DNA from 2 places in the Salinivibrio sp. MA607 genome. Region 1 is predicted to be linked to the other one. Evidence: predicted binding sites of a transcription regulator. Region 1 holds the regulator's gene; the other holds the start of a gene.
What was found. The regulator MetJ, encoded in region 1, represses methionine synthesis genes. The targets are predictions, from matches to a motif close to TTAGACNTNTANANGTCTAA.
Positions count from the first base shown of each region.

Region 2: the regulator MetJ is predicted to act here: its motif matches at 1,156-1,175, upstream of metN (methionine ABC transporter ATP-binding protein MetN).

Region 1 is NZ_MUFJ01000001.1:172,055-175,475, forward strand. It holds gene BZG81_RS00895 (malic enzyme-like NAD(P)-binding protein) at 140-1,384, shown strand; gene metJ (met regulon transcriptional regulator MetJ) at 1,468-1,785, opposite strand; gene metB (cystathionine gamma-synthase) at 1,972-3,132, shown strand; gene BZG81_RS00910 (bifunctional aspartate kinase/homoserine dehydrogenase II) at 3,208-3,421, shown strand, end outside.
Region 2 is NZ_MUFJ01000034.1:9,599-13,019, reverse strand. It holds gene BZG81_RS13785 (amidohydrolase) at 1-391, shown strand, start outside; gene BZG81_RS13780 (LysE family translocator) at 392-1,030, opposite strand; gene metN (methionine ABC transporter ATP-binding protein MetN) at 1,294-2,328, shown strand; gene BZG81_RS13770 (methionine ABC transporter permease) at 2,318-3,004, shown strand; gene metQ (methionine ABC transporter substrate-binding lipoprotein MetQ) at 3,059-3,421, shown strand, end outside.

The DNA.
Region 1 (3,421 bases):
TGGACGTTTCCCCGCTGCGTTACCATCTTTACCCTTATACAAACCTTTCCTGTGTGGTTTGTAGAGTGTCTGGCTAATATCGGTCATCCTTCCCTGCCGGTATTGGTTACCCCTTCACGATAATAACTAGGAAAACGACATGTCGGACGATAAACGCCAGCAAGCGCTGGATTATCATGCATACCCTACACCCGGAAAAATCTCTGTCGAACTCAGTAAGCCTGCTGATTCAGCGGCGGATCTTGCTCTCGCCTACAGCCCAGGCGTTGCTGAACCTGTGCGTGAAATAGCCCAAGATGCGGATGCCGTATATCGCTATACCGGTAAAGGCAATATGGTTGCGGTGATCTCAAACGGCACCGCGATTTTGGGGTTAGGGAATTTAGGGCCGATGGCGTCAAAGCCTGTCATGGAAGGCAAAGCGTTATTGTTCAAGCGTTTTGCCGGCTTGGACTCGATCGACATTGAAGTTAAACACCGCACCATCGATGAGTTTGTTGATACCGTAGCCAATATTGCTGACACCTTTGGCGGTATCAACCTTGAAGATATCAAAGCCCCAGATTGTTTTGAGATCGAAAAGCAGCTGATTGAACGCTGTGAAGTGCCTGTCTTCCATGATGATCAACATGGTACCGCGATTGTCACTGCTGCGGGGATGCTTAACGCGCTCGAGTTGCAAGGCAAAGATATTGGTGAAGCCACCATCGTGTGTCTCGGTGCGGGTGCCGCTGCGGTGGCCTGTATGGAGCTATTGATTAAATGTGGCGCCCAGCGCGAAAAGATTTACATGCTGGATCGCAAAGGGGTGATTCACACCCGTCGTGATGACATTAACAAGTATAAGCAGCTGTTTGCCAATAACACGGATAAGCGTACCCTCGAAGATGTGATTGAAGGTGCGGATCTCTTTGTTGGCGTATCAGGCCCGGATTTGCTCTCGCCTGAGGCATTAAAACTGATGGCGGATAAGCCTGTCGTGTTTGCCTGCTCAAACCCAGATCCTGAAATTAACCCAGAGGTTGCGCACCAAGTCCGGGATGATCTGATCATTGGAACGGGGCGTTCGGATTACCCGAATCAGGTGAATAACGTCTTGTGTTTCCCGTTTATTTTCCGGGGAGCATTAGATGTGCGTGCCAGTGAGATTAATGATGCGATGAAGTTGGCCGCCGTTGAAGCGATTCGTGGTTTGGCGAAAGAGCCTGTACCACAATCGGTCTTAGATGCCGCGGGCTTGTCTTCACTCAGTTTTGGCCCGGATTACATCATTCCCAAGCCGATGGATGCCCGTTTACTGCCCAAGGTAGCACGTGCCGTGGCGCTTGCGGCCGTCGAAACCGGCGTAGCCCGTATTGAGATGCCAGACAACTATATGTTGTAAAGAAAACATGCTGTAAAGAAAACATGTTGTAATTAGAAAACAGTGTCTTACCATAAAAAAACCGCCGATGGCGGTTTTTTTGTTTAGTATTCACTGTCGTCAAACTCAATACCCAACTCTTCCATGATCCGACGTGCCTCGGCAGGAATGCTATCGGGTTTATCCTTACGGATGTCGTCATCGGTTGGCAGAGGCTGCCCGGTATAGGCATGTAAAAATGCCTCACACAATAGCTCACTGTTGGTCGCATGACGCAGGTTATGAACCTGACGGCGAGTGCGCTCATCAGTAAGAATTTTTAATACTTTAAGTGGGATAGAGACGGTGATCTTCTTTACCTGCTCTTTCTTTTTACCATGTTCGGCATACGGATTAATGTAATCGCCGTTCCACTGCGCCATGTCTCACCTATCTTGATTATGGAATACCCAGAATGATGCTGCGGAGATTTTAGCTATATTAACCGCCACATGCAAAGGTGTTTAGACGTCTAGAAGTGTTGACGTCCCAAAAGCGCCGAGGTAAAGTAGTATGATGACGACTGGATCACGTAAACCGTGCCAGCGCAACAAGAGCAAGGATGAACCATGACAGGTAAAAAAACCGACACCATTGCCGTTCGAACAGGAATTGGCACTGACACGCAACATCATGCGGTTGTGCCGCCTTTGTATTTATCAACCAACTATCGTTTTCCTGCTTTTGGCGACGTTCCCACTTATGATTATGCCCGTGGGGGCAATCCAACTCGAGCTCAGTTAGAGCAAGCGTTAACGGAACTGGAAGGCGGAGCCGGTGCCGTGGTGACCAACTGTGGGATGGCAGCCATTAACTTGGTGTTGTCTTTACTGGATGCAGGGGATCATATTGTTGCACCGCACGATTGTTATGGTGGTACCTATCGCTTGTTAGAGTCACGCGCCAAGCAAGGGATTTGGCAGGTCAGTTTTATCGATCAATCTGATCACCAGGCGTTAACCGCTGCGCTGGCAAAACAGCCGAAACTGGTGTTAGTTGAAACACCCTCTAATCCGCTATTGCGTGTGGTCGATATTGCTAAAATCTGCCAACAGGCCCACCAAGTGGGGGCATGGGTGGTGGTCGATAACACCTTTTTATCGCCAGCACTCCAACAGCCGTTTTCACTGGGTGCGGACATCATCGTGCATTCCACTACTAAATTTATTAATGGTCACTCTGATATTGTCGGTGGCGCTGTAGTGGCGAAGACGCCTGAATTGGCTGCAACATTAGCGTGGTGGGGCAACTGCTTGGGCGCAACAGGCAACGCCTTTGACAGTTATATGACATTGCGAGGGTTGCGTACTTTGGGCGCTCGGGTTAAACAACATCAACAAAATACGCAAGCGGTATTAGCCTATTTGCAAACAGTCCCTGCGGTGCGGCAACTCTATTATCCCGGTTTGGCGACACATCCAGGCCATGACATTGCCGCCCGTCAGCAGTTTGGATTTGGTAGTATGCTCAGCCTCGAGCTGGACACGGACTCCGCTGGGATCGCACGTTTTATTGAAGGCTTATCCTTATTTGCGCTTGCCGAGTCGCTGGGCGGGGTAGAAAGTCTGGTCACGCATCCAGGGTCAATGACCCATCGTGCGATGAGTGATGACGCGCAAGCCGAGGCTGGCATTACCCCGACGTTGCTGCGTTTTTCTATTGGACTAGAAGACGCAGAAGACTTAGTGGCCGATTTGGCGCATGCCTTCGCCCATTTAGCTAACCAGTAAAACCGATTGCTATAGGTGTTGCTGTCATAGCACGCCGCTTTATTGATATTTATTGAGACCAAGAGAGACCTCGCCATGCACGCGCAACCGATGGACACCGCCCCCGAATCACAACGCCAATTGCATAAATTTGGTGGCAGCAGTTTAGCGAGCCCAGATTGTTATCGCCGTGTGGTCGATGTGCTGACGGGGCATGCAAAGGCGCACGACTTAATTGTGGTCTCTGCGGCGGGGAAAACGACCAATCAGCTCATTGCTTGGCTCGCTCAACTGGGCAAAGATGGCCGGT
Region 2 (3,421 bases), on a different contig from region 1:
GACCCTACGCAGCGACGACAACGCCACGTTTCATGCCATGCAAACCCGGTTAGTCGATCACGTAAACGCTATCGCCGACCGAGCAAAATTAACCGTGGATCTAAGTTGGCACGAGCCGTTTATTGCCGCCGAAAACAGCACAGCGCATAACCAAACCGTGGTCAACGCGGCGCAATCGCTGGGGTTAGAGGTTCACTGGCTTAAGGAGCCTATGCGTTGGTCAGAAGATGTCGCCGAATTTCTCGCCCGCTGGCCCGGCGCATTATTTGGCATTGGCAGCGGCGAGTACCACCCACAGCTGCACAACCCTGACTATGACTTCCCGGATGCGATTTTAGCGACCGCCAAAGCACTATTTTGCAGAGTGATTACACACCATCACGGCCGTTAATTACCCCAACGCCAGCCAAAAGCCGACGCCGATCATCAAGGTGCCGGCGATTCGGTTCAGCAATTGCACATTACCCTTTTGCTGCAAAAACTGACGTAAGGTGCGCCCACCGCTGGCATACAGCATAAGACAACTGAATTCCGTGCAAAGAATGATCAACACCAGCACGCTCAGCTGACTGGGCAATGAGATCGCAGGGTTAATAAACGGCGGCAACAGTGAGATCATAAATGCCCAGCCTTTCGGGTTAGCTATCGCAGTGACAAAACCTTGTGCCGCCAACGATAACGCAGAGATATCATTCGGCGCCGACGCCTCTTCCTTTGGGATTGCCATTTTGCCACGCGATCGCCACATTTGTACGCCGAGATACGCCAGATACGCGCCCCCCACATACTTAAACACTTGAAACACGCTAGGATAGTTCAGCATCACGGCCGCCACCCCTACCACTGACGCAATCGCCACAAGGCCGACGCCAATGAGCTCGCCCCACATCATATGTAGGCTACGCTTAACTCCGATAGTCATCCCCAGGGTCATGGATAGTGTCATACACATTCCCGGTGTGATTGACACAAAAAAGAAGGTGGGAATAAATAGCGTCAACATCGTGGTATCAATCAAGGCAGTTGGCATATCACTTAATCAGAACAAAGGGTTAGAAAGGCTATTAGTGAACACGCTTTAGTCGATGAGATCAAGCATGCTTAAGATCTCGTTGACTGTTTTATTTATAACCAACTGATTAGCCTTATTGCCATTTAGACGTCCAGAAGTAAAAATATCCATTGACTTCATTTTACCTAACTCATAGCATCAATAACCAGAACGACAGCAAGAGCGCGGGATAGACCGCTGAGTCAGTCGGCTGTGATCAAATTTATCGCCAAGGACATGTGATGATTGAGATATCCAAACTCAACAAGGTATTCGAACTCGGGGAGCGCCGAATTCATGCCCTTAACGACATCAACTTATTTATCCCGAAAGGAAAAGTATTTGGTGTGATAGGTGCCTCTGGTGCCGGCAAAAGTACGCTGATCCGAATGGTTAACCTGCTCGAGCGCCCAACCAGCGGCACGGTAAAGGTAGGAGGCGTTAACCTCACCGCGTTATCCAATCGCGATCTAACCCAAGCTCGCCGTCAAATCGGGATGATTTTCCAACACTTTAACCTACTGTCATCGCGATCGGTCTTCGACAACATCGCTCTACCGCTTGAACTGAGCGGCGCGAGCAGTGACGCGATCGAAACCCGAGTCACCGAGTTACTCGATTTAGTCGGTTTAGCCGATAAGCGTCATGTCTATCCGGCTAGCCTCAGTGGCGGACAAAAACAACGTGTCGCGATTGCGCGCGCACTGGCGCCAAGCCCAGATGTATTATTGTGTGATGAAGCCACAAGCGCACTGGATCCTGCTACGACACAATCGATTTTGTCACTGCTACAAACCATTAATGAAAAGCTCAACCTAACCATTTTATTGATCACCCACGAAATGGACGTGGTGAAGCGCATTTGTCACGACGTTGCCATTATTGGTGACGGTGAATTGGTTGAATCTGGCCCGGTGGGCGACATATTTGCCCATCCAAAATCCGACTTAGCGAAACAATTTATCCGCTCAACCTTGGATTTATCGGTGCCTTATGACTATGCCCAACGCTTAAAAGATACCTACTTTGACGGCAGCTACCCCTTGGTGCGCCTAGAATTTACCGGCGCTACCGTGGATGATCCATTGATCAGTCAAATATCAAGGCTGTTTGATATCGACATCAGCATTTTAAGCTCTGATATCGACTACGCTGGCGGCGTCAAATTCGGCTTATTACTGGCAGAGATTATGGGCCCGAAAAAAGCGGTCGAAGACGCCATCCACTATCTCAACCAGCACCATGTCAACACGGAGGTACTTGGCTATGTTGATTGATCAACTTATAAATTGGGTCAACGAAAACAACGCCCTGCTTAACTTGCTTGCCGAAGCCACAGGTCAAACTCTGTATATGGTCTTTGCCTCCGGCCTGATAGGCTTTGCCATTGGGATCCCATTAGGTGTGATGCTACACGTCACCAAAAAAGGGGGGCTGCTAGCGCAACCCAAGTTTAATCAAGCGCTTGGCGCGGTGGTGAATATTGGTCGCTCGATCCCCTTTATTATCTTGTTGGTTGCGATTATTCCCTTTACCCGCCTGCTCGTCGGCACCTCGATTGGAACAGCGGCAGCAATTGTCCCGCTGACAGTGGGCGCCATCCCTTTCGTTGCACGTCTGGTCGAAGCAGCGCTTTTAGAGCTGCCACCGGGACTAGAAGAAGCAGCCAAAGCCATGGGCGCTACCCCCTTGCAAATTATCTATAAAGTACTCGTACCCGAAGCGCTACCTGGCATTATTAATGGCGCAACCATTACCTTGGTCACCCTCGTCAGCTACTCTGCTATGGCTGGAGCCGTGGGCGGTGGCGGCCTAGGCGATGTCGGTATCCGCTATGGCTACCAGCGCTTTGATACCACGGTTATGCTGATCACCGTTGTCATGCTAGTCGTGCTGGTACAAGCCATACAATCTTTAGGCGATTACTTGGTACGCCGAACCGATCACCGATAATAAAACACAACACTTACCGTAAACGACGGACAATCTTATCAAGGGAGACAGACAATGAAGACCACCATTAAAACACTTTTAACCACCTTAGGCCTCGCCTCCACACTCCTACTCACCGGGTGCGGAGAAAAAGAGCAAGCCGCTAGCGATGCCAACAGCATCACCGTGGGCGTGATGGCAGGCGAAGAAGCACAAGTGGCCGAGCACGCAGTAAAAGAAGCCAAGAAGTTAGGCCTCGACGTTGAGCTGATCACCTTTACCGATTATGTGTCGCCCAACGCGGCACTCGACGATGGATCGGTTGATGTGAATGCCTTTCAGCACAAACCTTACTTAGACGCGCAAATCAAAGATCGCGGCTACGAGTTTGCGATTGCAGGCAACACCTTTGTGTACCCGATTGCGGCCTATTCTTAT